DNA from 3 places in the Peribacillus sp. FSL K6-1552 genome. Region 2 is predicted to be linked to each of the others. Evidence: riboswitches for the same ligand, from Rfam matches in the RefSeq annotation. Region 2 holds a riboswitch; each other region holds the start of a gene.
What was found. A riboswitch is a leader RNA that binds a small molecule or an ion and turns the genes downstream of it on or off. The one in region 2 is predicted to bind cyclic di-AMP.
Positions count from the first base shown of each region.

Region 1: linked by a shared signal. The riboswitch ahead of NST21_RS23995 (TrkH family potassium uptake protein) and the one ahead of NST21_RS01425 (cation:dicarboxylate symporter family transporter) in region 2 are both predicted to bind cyclic di-AMP.
Region 3: linked by a shared signal. The riboswitch ahead of NST21_RS05000 (APC family permease) and the one ahead of NST21_RS01425 (cation:dicarboxylate symporter family transporter) in region 2 are both predicted to bind cyclic di-AMP.

Region 1 covers NZ_JBBOST010000001.1:5,011,303-5,016,564, forward strand. The annotation lists gene NST21_RS23980 (RraA family protein) at 53-733, opposite strand; gene NST21_RS23985 (GntR family transcriptional regulator) at 967-1,617, shown strand; gene NST21_RS23990 (hypothetical protein) at 2,283-2,483, opposite strand; cyclic di-AMP (ydaO/yuaA leader) riboswitch at 2,806-2,948, shown strand; gene NST21_RS23995 (TrkH family potassium uptake protein) at 3,291-4,637, shown strand; gene NST21_RS24000 (potassium channel family protein) at 4,661-5,262, shown strand, end outside.
Region 2 covers NZ_JBBOST010000001.1:279,470-284,731, forward strand. The annotation lists gene NST21_RS01405 (efflux RND transporter permease subunit) at 1-28, opposite strand, end outside; gene NST21_RS01410 (TetR/AcrR family transcriptional regulator) at 220-1,098, shown strand; gene NST21_RS01415 (hypothetical protein) at 1,774-2,436, shown strand; gene NST21_RS01420 (efflux RND transporter periplasmic adaptor subunit) at 2,451-3,710, shown strand; cyclic di-AMP (ydaO/yuaA leader) riboswitch at 3,920-4,066, shown strand; gene NST21_RS01425 (cation:dicarboxylate symporter family transporter) at 4,239-5,262, shown strand, end outside.
Region 3 covers NZ_JBBOST010000001.1:1,037,110-1,042,371, reverse strand. The annotation lists gene NST21_RS05005 (RhaT/GlcU family sugar-proton symporter) at 1-253, opposite strand, end outside; gene NST21_RS05000 (APC family permease) at 622-2,448, opposite strand; cyclic di-AMP (ydaO/yuaA leader) riboswitch at 2,600-2,742, opposite strand; gene NST21_RS04995 (bacitracin ABC transporter ATP-binding protein) at 2,900-3,040, shown strand; gene NST21_RS04990 (cytochrome P450) at 3,469-4,866, shown strand; gene NST21_RS04985 (hypothetical protein) at 4,986-5,159, shown strand.

The DNA of each region.
Region 1 (5,262 bases), 4.7 Mb from region 2:
GGATTATGTTGGGAGCCTAGGTGAGAAGAAATAAGTATTTTTAGTAAATCGATTAACTCTGATTATTATTTAACATATTTTCCCAAAGAGGATCGAAACGACGAAGGTATTTTTCAACACCTAACTCTTGCAACTCTTGACGTCGTTTTTCATCTTCTTCTTCTTCCTTTTTGCCGATTTCAATAAAACTTAATGTTTCTTCTTGTGGAACAACTAACAGGCCATCATTACTTCCAACAATAATATCCCCAGGGTTAATGATGCATCCTGAAATGGATACCGGTACGTTTACGTCGCCATCAATACTATAGACTTTGGTAGTTAAAGGTGAAATTGCGTAAGAAAACACGGTGAATTGCAAGTTGTTAATTATTTTCGTGTCGGTAACTGGCCCGTTAATGATCGCCGCAATGGCTCCTTTTTCCATTGCAACTCTTGTCGTAATTTCTCCCCAACATGCAAAACGCTCTTCTTCGTTCATATCAATCACAACTACGTCACCAGGCTGTACTAAATCCAGTGCCTTATAAACTAATAGACCGTCATTTGGAGGGATTCGGACCGTCACTGCCGGACCAGCAAATGTGTTTTCAATCGGGAATAAAGGCTTGATTTTCTTAGTACTGATTAATTGGAAATTCAAATGATGCCCATAATCACTTGGTGAAATATTTCCCAATTGCTTTACTTCTTCAAGTTTTGGTCTTCGAGTTATAGAATTTACCGTTATCATTACATTCATCCTTTCCATGTAAACGCTATCATATCAATTACTTATACCTCTCACGACTTGTTGTATTCATGTTGTATATTATATGTATACAACAGATAAACTCATTAGTCAATCTATTCTGAATTTAAATGCGTGATTTATATGTTAGACTATAGTAAGTTAAAGAAATTAATTGTTGATTACTTTTTATATACTATTATGTAGTATTAATACTTTTTAAAAGGATAGATAAAATGAGCATACACCAACCCAAACGACTATTTTTAAAAGATCGAGCTTATGAGATGATTAAGAAACTACTTATGAACGGAGAGTTATCGCCAGGAGAATTTGTTAAAGAGGGGGATCTTAGTGAACTGTTAGAAATGAGCAGGACTCCTATTCGGTCAGCCCTTCAGCGTTTAGAACACGATGGATTGGTACGCATCCATCCAAAGCAAGGTATCTATATATGTGATATTTCTGTAAAACAAGTTAATGAAGTGTATGAAATACGAATTGCACTTGAAACATTTGCGTTACGTAAGCTTTCACAAAGTATTGAAAAACACCAAGTCGAAGAACTATATGACATCTTAAATCAGCAATACGAGTATATAAAAAATGAGGATTCCTATTCAGCACTTGAATACGATATGAGGTTCCATCTTAGAATAATGGAATTTAATAAAAATGAACAAATGTTAGAGATGTTTAAAAGCATTAGAGAAAAACTGAAATTTTATGGAAAAGAAGTATTAAAGAAAAAAATAGATCGCCTAAAGCAAACATATGATGAACACGTATTAATTGTAGAGGCCCTGGAAAAAGGCAACATGGAAGAAGTAGTTCGACATATTGAAGAACACTTACAATATGGCAGAAAAACTCTCCTGGATTCATGAACAGTACTGCAAAAGTGTTGAGTGATGCTAGTCTAAAAAATCCCCAAAAAGGACTGACTTCTTCTGTCATTCTCTAACAAGACAACAACACTATTTACAATTTGAAGTTGTTTATCAAAAATATTACTGTAAGTAACTCATTACTCTGCAAAGTAATATTCAAAAAGTCCACACCTATAATAGGTGTGGACTTTTTTGAATAATACTGACATATACTCTAACTTCCTCATATATTGCATTACATTTTCATGGTAAGTTTGCATAAACCAACTATCCGAACGAATGCAGAAATATCCTTTGATCCATATGATATAAGGCATAACTTTTTCCTCATCGGTTTTCGGTCTTCCAGGATTTTTCACTCGTTTCCTTTAGAGCCATTTTCGAAAACACTTTCTATTACATCAAACTCTTTTAAGCTTTTTTGAATATTTCCATCCCAATATTTAATATACACACAAAAAAACTCATTCAATATAAATGAGTTTGAAAATATAACGCAATATGGATGTTAAGTTTCAGATTGCCTGATTAACGCAGGAATTTAAATAGTTGAAATACTGCAAAAGGACATAATGAGTGAATTATTATTCAATATGCTTGACCCTCTACTATCTTTTAATGTTCAATTATTCGCATGATCCAGTTAATAAGGACCTATGGATTCAGATGATATTACCTTTGAAAAAAAAATTTATCAATGGATTCTTTTTCTTATCTGTTATCCTTAACTCATTCATTATTATTTGATCCTCATGATCGGCTATCCATTTCCTTAGTGCATCTTTATCCTGGCATTGAGTTAAATACGTCTGTCCACCTTTACCTGTAGCGTTAACAACATATCTATTAAACGTCTTCTCCATACTTGCCCGCCTTTTTTATATAATGTATTAAAATTTCAAAATACGAATGCAATGAACTTTGAGATTTTCTGTATCTAATTCCAAAAGGAAATACCATATATATATATTAGAAACATAGATTCGCAATGACATATGCTTCATGAAAAGATGTATAAAATTTTCAAATTTATCGAACCTATCATAATGTCCCAACTAATTTTTGTCAATAAGTTTTTAATATGTAAAAAAAACGTAAATTTTCTGTTTTGTTCTAGCAATATTTTTTTACAATTTAGGGGTTTACAACTAGTAAATGATGGGAGTAGAATACGTTTATCAATTTAATGCATTTCGGCCTAAACTCAAGTAAATTGAGTACGGAGGAACCAATCATTTGGGGTTAATTCTGCCTTGCAGAAAGGATGAGATCAGCTCTTTCGCCATCCTACCCGTCAGCTAACTTCGTCGGCTAAAGCGAAGGAGGTCATAAGACCGCCTATTTCAGGGGCTTTTTTGTTTGCTTTTTTGTGACAAAATAGCAGCCAGATGTTATGTAGGTCTTTTTATTATGCTTTAAAAAAGGATTTTCCAAAGAGAATTACCTAAGCTTGATTAAGGATAATGAATACCTTTTTCACAAATAAAAGGGCTTGTGCAGAATGGACGCATGTATAGCAAAAGGAACTTGGTCTATTGATTGTTTATCTAGATGGATGACGAATGGAATGCAGTACGAGCGAAATACTAACCCTATCACTGGATAATGGTTAGTTATCTGTGGATATATTACGTTTGTTAGTAGGTTGCTAATTCATTAACAGGGTAAGGATGATCAATTTGATAAAAGCAAAAGATTTGTTAGATCCGCCAAAAATTCTTGTACTTGGCTTTGCCTTCCTGATACTTGTTGGAGCCTATTTATTAACCCTGCCGATTTCCACTGAAAATGGGAATGGTCTTTCTTTTCTAAATGCTTTATTTACCTCAACCTCTGCTACATGTGTAACAGGGCTTGTCGTAGTAGATACGGGAACCACTTTTACAACATTTGGAGAGTTGGTCATTTTATCACTCATTCAAATAGGCGGCTTGGGGTTTATGTCATTTGCGACGCTTTTCTTTTTCTTATTAGGCAAAAGAATTTCTTTAAAAGGCCGGCTAATCTTGCAGGAGTCTTTAAATAATTTATCTATGGCAGGTGTAGTTAAGTTAGTAAAAAGGATTTTAATTTACACTGCCATTATTGAAATTTCAGGTGCCGTTATACTATCGATTCGCTTTTCTTTTGACATGCCAATAGGCAGAGCAATCTATTACGGCCTTTTTCATTCGATTTCCAATTTCAATAATGCGGGCTTTGACTTAATGGGAGGGTTTAGGAGCTTGACTCCTTATGCATCAGATCCTTTCGTAACCCTTACAGTCGCTTCCCTGATCACATTAGGCGGAATAGGATTTATCGTGATGAATGAAATTTACGAATACCGTGATACCCATCGTTTGTCTGTACATACGAAGGTTGTACTGATGGCTAGCTTAATCCTTACAATTGGAGGGGCCATTTTAATCTTTATATTTGAATTTGGAAATGCCAAAACATTGCAGCCTTTATCTTTCATGGGGAAAACGTTGGCTTCTTTGTTTCAATCCGTTACTCCGAGGACAGCAGGTTCTAATACATTGAATATCCCTGATTTAACACAACCCACATTGCTGCTGATCATTTTCTTGATGTTTGTTGGGGCTTCACCGGGATCGACTGGCGGTGGGATTAAAACCACCACATTAGCGACGCTGATTGGAACGGTTTGGTCACAGATTAAAGGAAAAGAAGATGTGGTATTGTTTCGGCACCGCATTGTGAATGAAACGATATTTAAAGCATTATCCGTTACCTCTATCGGGATATTTATCGTTTCAACCATCACCATTCTGCTGACTATTACAGAAACCGGAAGTGATTTCTTGACGGTTTTATTTGAAGCCACTTCAGCATTTGCTACCGTGGGTCTCTCAATGGGATTAACCCCTGAATTATCCCCCATTGGTCGGATGCTCATAATTTTCACAATGTTTGCGGGCCGGGTTGGACCTTTGACTTTTGCTTTTGCTATCGCAATGAGACGTAAACCAGATCCATTCCGCCGTCCAAAAGGCAAAATCATGATTGGTTAATCATTAATGAGGGAGTGTTAAAGATGGGAAAACGACAATATGCCGTTATCGGTTTAGGAAGATTCGGAACGAGTGTAGCTCATAGATTATATACAGCCGGTCAAGAAGTCTTGGGTATTGATGTAAGCGAGGAAAGAGTCGAGAATGCAGAATTAAGTGTAACTCATGCAGTTATGGCTGATACTACCGAAGAAGAGGCACTAAAATCCATTGGTATCCGTAATTTTGATTGTGTCATCGTAGCCATCGGAAATGATATGCAGTCAAGCATTTTAACTACATTGCTTTTAAAGGAACTAGGAGTGAAAAAGGTAATAGCAAAAGCTCTAAATAAACATCACGGTCAAGTGCTCGCTAAAGTTGGTGCTGACTGGGTTATCTACCCTGAAAGAGATATGGGTGAACGGGTCGCTAATCAACTCCTATCACCCAACATGCTGAACTATATAGAACTCTCAAAAGAATACAATATCGAGGAAATCATTATACCCATAAGCATGACAGGAAAAAGTCTCAGAGAGCTTGATTTACGTGCGAAGTATAATATCAGTGTTATTGCCATCGTGAGTAATGGAGAAATTATCATAGCTCCGTCACCTGATCAGAATATCCTTGAAAAAGATAT
Region 2 (5,262 bases):
TCAAAGAAAATTTAATGATTGAATTCAAACTTTTACCCTCCATACTTTATATTGTGACTAGTCGGTCATAAACTCAAATATATAGTATATAGATTATGAATGCAATAAATAATATTCAGTTGGTGTAACGTTGTGATTTCAAGGGTTTTGAGATACAATGTGGAAGAAATGACTCACTGGTCATCTAGGGGACAATATTTAAGAGATAGGATGAATTTGATGAATGAAAAGCATAAAATAATTATAGATAAGTCCGTAGAGATTTTCGCAGAGAAAGGTTATCATGCTACTTCCGTTCAGGAAATTACTGAAAAGTGTGGGATAGCCAAGGGATCCTTTTATAATTATTTTAAATCGAAGGAAGAGTTGCTTGTTTCAATTTTCAAATATTATTATGGTGCATTAACGGACTCGTTGCTTGATATTGAGTTAGATGATTCTTTATCCAGTAAAGAGAAATTTTTGATGCAAATCATTGTACAAATAGAGCATGTGACAGGAAATACCAACTTAATTCGAATGATGATGCAGGAACAAATGGTTCATATCAGTAAAGAGCTAGATAGGTTTTTACACTATATCCATGAAGAGGGCTTAGTTTGGTTCAAACGTAAAATAGTAGAATTGTATCCAGAAATACCGACAAACTTCCTGCCAGATTGTACTATTATGTTAGACGCACTTTTCAAAGGTTATATCGGAATTTTATTCAGAAACAGACATTCATTTGAAGTGGAGAGGCTGCCTATCTTCATTTTAAATCGGATGGATTCCATTATAAAAGGTCTACATAAAACGGACGATCCTTTATTGAAAGAATTCCCTTTAATTGAATGTTCCATACAAAAAGTGAGCCCTAAAGAGGAAATTAATTCAATCATTCGCCAGGTATTGGAAGTAGGAAAACATAAAGAAGAGGGGTTAGAGACAAGTAAAAATGTTGAAGCGTTAAAAGCAATTCAAGAGGAATTCTCTAAAGTTAGACCAAATGGCATAATATTAGAAGGACTTTTATTATTTTTAGAAAAAAACGAAAAACGAAATACCATGTGTTCTAAGCTTATCATTTTAATGAAAGATTATTTGACAAAAAATTAAAGATTTTTCTGAAGAGGCATACTGCCTCTTCTTTTATTTAAACCTTTTTCTAAATACCTCCTATATAAATTTCTTCTCATGATTATGATTAAATTTCAAAATTGATTATTAGGAAAGAGTAGGAAGAAGGTAACTTTTTATATGAGATTGAGGTCAGAAAAGGAAAAAGGGAATGTTAATTTATAATAAAAATTATGGAAATGATAAGTTTGAAAGAAGTCTAGAAGCTTAATTAAATAGCAAGTTTCGTCGATTGATGTAGGGAAGACTATGATGGTTTTGGTCCAGAAGAGTTTTATAGGCCCGAGTTTAATGCATTTCCCCATGGTCAGTCCAGGCGCTGGGTTTTTTAACGTGCCATCGTCGCAAATTCAAGCTTTCCTAATCTGAAAATCCTAACTCAGTCAGGGTTGAAGAATGTGAAGGCGGAGCATCTGAATATTGAAACAAAGGTGCCGTTTGAGGTAGATAAGTATGGAGGGAATTATAGCAAATCGCCAATGCGAATCAACGTCATTAAGCATCATCTTTCTATATTAACTCCAAATTAGGGAGAGAAAGTATTATTTAATATTAATGTGTTTTTTTTGTTTTATTCATTCCTTATTTCTGCAATTGTTTCCAAAATAAGATAAAATATAGAGTGATATTTCATTTATTGCAGGAGGAACACATATGGTGTACCAGGTCAGATTGTTAAAGGGCATTTTAGAGCCTCGTAGGAGTCGTTATCAGCTGCAAAATGCAGAAGCAGTCACACGACTTGGATGGAAATTACTATTATTATATTTTCTTAGTTTCATAGTTTTTGCTGTGGAAGGATATTTTGGCGTTGGATCGGAATCGTTTTCCAAAGAAATTGCGAAGATGGATGCTAGTGAATTTGAAGTGGGAAAGTTGTTGATAGTAGGCGGCAATATAATAGCGGGTCTATTTTACCCTACCATATACTTATTTTTATCATCTCTATTCTTTTGGATTGTTATAGATATCCCATACATAAAATTAGTAATCGTTCAAATGATTATTTTTGGTTTGCAATTATTAGAAAAGGTGTTTCTAATCCCTATATTAGTATTAATGGATATCGGAAACGATGCAAATCCTTTTTCATTGGGAGTTATCAGTCAGTACTTTCTCAGAAGTGATTACTTTATTCACTTTTTCAGTGAAATCACCATTTTTCAATTTCTGATTATTGCTCTGCAATATTTCTATTTAAAGGAATTTTCAGAACGGAATAATTATTTGGTGCTTTTAATGATTGTTCTATTCTATCTGGCCACGTGGTTTGTTAAAGCCTTTTTAGCGTACATCCAAGTGGGCGTATTTGTATAAGGTGGGTGAAAACAATGAAAAAATGGAAAATTGCAGCCGTATCAGTGGCATCTGCTGCATTAATAACCGTTAATTTTTACCTGATCGAGAAAAAAGAAAGCAAAGTGGAACGAACTGTTTTTGCTGAAAACTGGACAAAGGTAAAAAAAGATACAATTACGGATACTTTTCAAACAAAAGGGGTAATTAAACCTGTAGAAGAGTATGATATCTATTTCGATACCAAGAAAAATGATTTTCAGAAATTCCTTGTAAAAGAGGGAGATGAGGTAACGGCTGGATCTTCGTTGTTTGAATATACTACACCCGAACTGGATGCTCTCAAAGGAAATCTAGAAGCGGAAAAAACTGCCGCTGAGGGTGAAATTGTGGGGATTAATGATTACATTGATAAGTTGAAAGCTTATCAAGGAAGTTTGACAAGTAATTCTAATAAAGCAGTAATCGATAATTCGATAGAAAAGAGCTTAAATATTGATATAACAACTACCTCTTCAGACTTGATTGAAAGTAATATTGAGCAAGAAATGTACAAGCTGGAACTTGAAATAAACCGCTTGGAAGAAAAGGTTGTTATGCTGGATGCTCAATTAAGTTCAATTGAGGAGCAAAAAGGCGCGGTTGAGACGGCGAGTGAGGCTGATGGTGTTGTGAAAAATATCAATAAAAACCTGAATAATCCCATTATATCCATTGTTTCAACAAATGTGGCAATTGAAGGGGATTTCTCCGAAGAGGAGATGAAAAAAGCTGAAGTGGGCATGACTATAAAGGCAAGTTCCCCTGATTTAAAAAAGGCGTTGAACGGAACAATAGGTCGTATACATTCTTATCCAGCGGAGGAGCCATCACTAAAAAAAGATAACAGATTTCCATTTCAGGCAATGATTGAACCGGGAGATGAAGTAACTAAACCTTTGTTGGTAGGGTCAAAAGTCAATCTTACTGTAATAACCAATGAGAAAGCGGGTGTACCCTCTATCCCTGTAGAGGCAGTACATCATAAAAAACAGCCGCATGTCTACAAATTGACTAAAAAAGGCTATGTGGATAAACACTATATTATAAAAGGGCTTAAAGCAGAAGGAAAGCAAGAACTCATAAAGGGACCGGCGGTAGGTGATGTCATCCTAATAGAACCGAATAGGATTGTGAAAAATCATTCTTATTTTGTTACTCCAATTCAGTTTGAGAAGGTGAAATCTGCTAGTTATAAAAAATTCACCACTCGGGAAAAAGTGAGGTATATATTACTGGGAATGTTAGAAAAATAATCCATTTTTCATTATTCAAGAGAGGGGACATATCAATCAGTTTTATTGTTATTTATATATCCATATAACAAAATTAAGCAAAATAGAGAATGTGTTATTATAGGTAAAATGGTCACTAATACAGAATATTCAGACATTTGCAAAGGTTTTTTCTTAAAGGGACAAGAAAAAATATTTACAGAATAACATTTTTAGTATAATATTTTATTATTAAGTATTCGCTTAATCTTTTACAAGAACGGGGGACCCATTTTTGCGGATTTTTTTCGCTAGGGGTGAATTCAGAAATGAAAGGGCTTTTGTGTTTCCAATTCCTAACCCGACAGCTAACCTCGTCAGCGTCTTTAAGGGAACATGTGTGAATATTCACGCCTATAGGAAATCGACACATGAAGTGTCTTTTTTTTCGGCGTAAAGATAGAGTTTTTCAATAAAAGAAAAATTACTTTCTTTCTATTAGTATCTTGTTTCCCTTACCGAGACAAAATGTTTTTGCATCAAAGACTTTATGGAAGGTGAGGAAAGTAAATGAAGAAATTTAAATTAAGTTTAGCTAGCCAAATTTTTATTGGTTTAATTCTAGGGATTATTGTTGGTGCCATTTTTTATGGTAATGAGACGGCCCAAAACTTTTTACAGCCATTCGGAGACATTTTCCTACGAATGATTAAAATGATTGTTGTACCAATCATTGTGTCAAGTCTTATCGTTGCAGTTGCAGGTGTAGGTGATTTAAAATCAGTAGGTAAACTTGGAGCTAAATCAATATCATACTTTGTGGTGGTAACTATGATAGCGATTGTTGTTGGTCTAGTTTCCGCGAATATTATCCAGCCTGGTGTTGGTGTAAATATGGACAAGCTAGAACAAACTGATATTTCTACCTATGTTGATACAGCCGAAACTAAGCAACATGAATCTTTTGTAGATACAATTGTTCACATTGTACCATCCAATCCAATTAAAGCTATGGTAGAAGGCGATATGCTAGCGATCATTTTCTTCTCTGTTTTGTTTGGACTTAGTATTGCGGCTATCGGTGAAAAAGGTAAACCTGTATTCCGTTTCTTCCAAGGTTCAGCAGAAGGAATGTTCTACTTAACTAATATGGTCATGAAATTTGCTCCTATTGGGGTATTCGCACTTATCGGTGTGACCATCTCCAAGTTCGGTTTGGAATCTTTAATTCCATTAGGTAAGTTAGCGCTTTCTGTATACGGAACAATGATTTTCTTTGTAATTGTCGTTTTAGGCCTTATTGCAAAATTTGTAGGTTTCAATATCTTTACGTTAATTAAGCTTCTTAAAGAAGAATTAATTCTCGCGTTCTCGACAGCAAGTTCAGAGGCAGTTCTTCCGAGAATCATGGAAAAAATGGAAAAAGCGGGATGCCCGAAACATATTGCTACGTTTGTTATTCCGACAGGATACTCATTTAACCTTGATGGTTCTACATTATATCAAGCGTTAGCAGCTATCTTCATCGCTCAAATGTATGGGATTGATTTAAGCGCTTATGAACAAATTACACTAATGTTAGTGTTAATGATCA
Region 3 (5,262 bases), 760 kb from region 2:
AAACACCCATTAAATCAATGCTTTTGAGCTGATTAGCTTGTCCAACAGCCCAAAAAAGTCCTGAAACAAACCCCACACCAAAAACTAGAGGTGACAACTTGATATCCGCGAAAAAATAAACCCCAATAGAAAAAATCAAAGCCCCAATCGTTGTACCGAGCGTTTGACTATAGGGACCACCACCAAGTTTCACATTAAATAAAACGATACTTCCCCAGAATAGTGCCGGTAAGAGAGCTAATAATATATCCATCTTCAACCCCCACATATGTATATTCGAAACATAAAATCAGGAAATTAATTTTATTTTGTCTTTTTTTAATATGTTCTCATTAAGGAAATTGAGCCATGGTAATTTTATCAATGAAAACTTCTTAGAGGGTTACTGGATTTTGATCATCTAATAACCATTTAATCTAATGAATGATAATGATGAACTCAAAAGGATAGACAAATTCAGCTTCAGAAAAATTGTCCAACATAAAAAGGATTGCCAGCGGCAACCCTTTTTTCTCAATATAGAGCGTAAATTGAAGAAAGAGCAAACCCAGTTAAGGTTTGCTCTTTCGGTAGAGAATACAGCAAAGTAAGACTGTCTATGAAATCACTTTTTATATATTTTTATTTCTTCAAATGATAAGGTACAGTCGTAACAACTACATTCCTTCTATAAAGCAAGTAGGCCTTAATCAGTAAACTTGATTGGTTATGAAGAATATTGTGCCAGCCTTTCTTCGGAATAAATTGAGGGATTATTACCGTAACTTTATAGTTGGATTCCCTCGCTTTATGTTCAACCGTATCTACAAATTTAGTTAATGGCTGTATGATACTCCTGTAATAAGAGTTTAGTGTCACAAGTCTAACATCTGGTTGCCACTTCTTCCATTTTTCTTCGAATTTTTTTTCATCTTCTCTTTCAAAAGAAACATAAACGGCAATAACCTGATGTGCTGAAAGAGATTTAGCATAATTTAAGGAGTTCTCAACCACATGAGTTATACCAGCCACAGGTACAATAATGATATTCCCTTCTATTGGTAAGATAGGCTCACAAGTTGTAATCCTAAGTTGGTCACCAACTGCTTCATAATGCTTTCTAATTCGATGAAAAATAACAATGATGATAGGTAAAAAAATCAAAACAGGCCAAACCTGAGTAAATTTTGTTAAAAAGAATATCATCGTGACGATAAAGCTAATAAGGGCACCAATTGAATTAATGGTTAACTTCATCATCCATCCTTTTGGCTTTTCGCGAATCCATTTAACAATCATCCCGGTCTGGGACAACGTAAATGGAATAAATACCCCTACCGCATAAAGGGGAATAAGATTTTCTGTATGTCCTCCAAATGCAATTATTAAGATGATTGATGCAAGTCCTAGTATGATAATTCCATTGGAATATCCTAATCGGTCTCCTCTAATTGTAAACGCCCTAGGTATGAATTTATCCTTTGCAAGATTTACCGCAAGCAAAGGGAAAGCAGAATAGCCAGTGTTGGCAGCAAGTATTAATATTAATGCTGTCGTACCTTGGATAAAGTAATACATAAAATTGCGTCCAAATATCTCTTCAGCAATTTGTGAAACAACAGTTACCTCTGCGCTAGGAACAATGCTTAAATAATAGGCTAAGAATACAATACCCGTAAATAACACAGCAAGTAAAGAACCCATAGCTATTAATGTTTTTGCAGCATTATTAGGCGCTGGATTTTTAAAGTTTGGAATCGCATTGGAAATCGCTTCAACTCCTGTTAATGCAGAGCTACCTGATGCAAAAGCTCTTAGAAGTATAAATAAACTGATCCCTGCTACTGGTGTTCCGATTGATGCATGTAAGTCAGGGGAAACTTCACCAGTCAAAATTTTGTATACACCTACACCAATCAGAATGAATAACGCTAAAACGAATAGATACACTGGATAGGCTAATACGGAAGCCGACTCTGTTACCCCTCTTAGGTTAAGGATGGTAAGAAGAATTACAAAAATTATAGCAATAATCACATTATATGAATGTAGGCTGGGAAAAGCAGATGTGATGGCATCTGTACCCGCAGAAACACTTACAGCCACAGTTAGGATATAGTCGACTAACAAAGATCCTCCAGCTATCAACCCAGGATTCACACCCAAATTGTTTTTTGAAACCACGTATGCTCCCCCGCCATGAGGATAAGCAAAGATAATTTGTCTATAGGACAAAATTAAAGCCATTAACAGAATCAATACACCAATGGCGATAGGAATGGAATACCAAAATGCTGCGGCACCCACTGTAATTAAAACAATTAAAATTTGTTCCGGGCCATATGCAACGGAAGACAAAGCATCAGAAGATAATATGGCCAAAGCTTTTGTTTTGTTAAGCTTTTGGTCACCTAATGCAGTAGATTTTAGAGGCCGACCTATTAAGAACCTCTTTATAGAAGATAACACTAAGAATCACCGCCATTTTTCAAATTAAGTTTATTTTGCCCAGTTATATGAAAAAAACTTCACGAAAAAAACAAGAATAAAATAGAAAAATGCCCACAAGTCATAGTTAAATAGACCTGCAGACATCATTTTTTTGTCTCACAAGCTCCACCTTCCTTCTCATATAACGCTTACGAGGTTAGCTGTCGGATTCGGACCTTTGAGTAGCCCTACCTAGAAAGGATTCACCCCTTGGATTGAAAACAATCCTAATAACGGTTCCCCCGTACCATAAGGTTTCAGCGATTTAGAAATATGAAACTGTTGATTATCATACTCCCGTGATTCGGAAAAGTAAATGAAAATTTTGCAAACAATAAGAATAATTTTTTCTTAGAGAGGTTATGTTGTTAACAAATACTTCATTAGTGATTAAGACACATTAGTACCAAGAAAGGAGAGAACAGAATACATGCCCCAAAAAACTGATAACCCAATCATATCTGATGAGTTTTTAGATCAAGTGGCTAAAGAAATTAACGAACAATATGGTGGTCCTGCAAAGGAAAAAAATGATCAGCACCATAATAGAAATAGGGAAGAAAGAAGCTGAATACTTCTCTCATTTATTAACAAAAGGAAATTCCTTTCTGAATATCTCCCCAAGAAAACTCTGGATTTCTCCCACCCAGAGTTTTTTACACTAGACACCTTTAATTCCTCACCTGTTTATAACCAGTAAATTAGGAACTACCATTAGTACTTCTCTCCTCTTTGTGGTTTCTTATCAGCTCAAAATACCTCTCACGATTTGTTATTTTCTATACTCAACTTATAAAGAAAACTTTATTTTTAGTTGAGTAAGAATGGAAATCTAGTAATCTCCCCTCACCCTTTAGGACTCATATATTCATTCATTCATTATGATTAACTAATTAAAAATTATGTGCTCTTTCTTTTAACAACTTGTCCAAACCAATATAGCTTATTCTCATAGAATGATTACAAGAAATTATTATTACCGAAAGGAGAAAAACAACATTGAGTGATACTGATGAAGTTTTATATGATTCTCCAATGGTCCCAAATGGAAAACTAATTTCTGGCCATACAAAGGAGTTTCAAAAAGATGTACTTGGCTTTCTTACCCGTTTATCAAAAGAATATGGAGACGTTGCAAAATTCCGTTTTGGACCTTTCCAAAATGTTTACCTCATTTCAAATCCGGATCTAATAAAGCAGATACTTGTAACGAAACAAAAATCCTTCGTCAAATCTAAGGACAGCAATGCTATAAAACCACTCGTTGGTGATGAAGGACTTCTTACAAGCGAAAAAGACGTTCACAGGCGCCAGAGAAGGCTTATTCAACCCTCCTTCAAAAGGTCCCATATTAGCAATTATGCCCAGGATATGATTGATATAACAATGGACTATATTTCAACTTGGGAAAATGAGAAAGAACGGATTATTACGAAAGATATGATGAATATCGCCCTGGGGATAATAAGCAAGACCATGTTCAGCATGGATTTCAAAGATGGGTATGATGTGGTCGGAGAACCGATGGAAGCAGCCTTGAGAATTTCCGTCAAAAGGATGAGAACACTTCTTCAATTACCCTTATGGGTTCCAACTAAAAGCAACCGTGAATATAAAAAAGCGATACAAAGACTTGATAAAGTGATTTATAGCATTATCGAAAAACGTAGGGAAGATGCAGAAAGACATGAAGATATGCTTGGAATTTTAATGGAGGCTCGAGATGATGAGGACGGCTTAGGTATGTCAAACCAGCAGGTACGCGATGAACTAATGACCATCTTCATTGCCGGTCACGAAACGACGGCAAATGCGCTTTCCTGGGCCATATACTTTCTTTCACAGAATCCAGAAGTGGAAACTAAACTTTTCAATGAAATAGATAGAGTAATAGGCAACCGTACTCCTACGCCTGACGATTTCATGAAATTAACATACACACAAAATATTATCAGGGAATCACTTCGCATATACCCGCCAGTCTATATCATTTCACGGGAAGCGGAGGAGGATGTGGAAATAGGTGGGCATCATTTTAAAAAAGGCGATATGTTTTTGCTAAGTCCATATGTGATGCAGCACAAGCCGGAGTATTTTGATAATCCAGATTCTTTTATTCCTGAGAGATTTGAAAACAACTATTTGAAAACTTTACCTACGTACGCTTACTTTCCGTTTAGCGGGGGACCAAGAGTTTGTATTGGTAATCATTTTGCATTGATGGAAGCTGTGCTTGTCCTAGCGTGTATTGCTCAACGATATAGAATTAGGCTAGCACCGGACCATCATGAAGTAAAACCAATTACAACCCTTACACTCAGACCAAAGCGTGGATTGCGCATGATAGTAGAAGAAAGAAATGAAGAAGGGTTCCAACCTGGAGCTTCTGACATTTAAATGAATATAAAATGTATTACATGAACAAAACTTTCCTCCTGCTGATAAGGCCTGTTATTAACTTTTTAAGAGCCGGACCTATTTTGGTGGACATCTGAATTACAAAAGGAGGGATGAAAATGTATATGCTTCATTCACACAAGATGGGTACCATCCACACTGAAATGCACTATCTAGGGATGGCTTCACAGGTATTTGCCGGTTATTTAGAATTTCTACAGGATAGTGAACAGGTGCAGGACACCGATTACCTACATCCACTTTCTTTCTCCACGTTATGTGAGAGTGAATAGAATAGCCTCACAGTTCTTTTTAATAATTATAGAAGAAACCGACCCTATTAAGGTCGGCTTTTTTTATTTTCTTAGCAGTAGCCGCCATATCCTTGAACCGGGG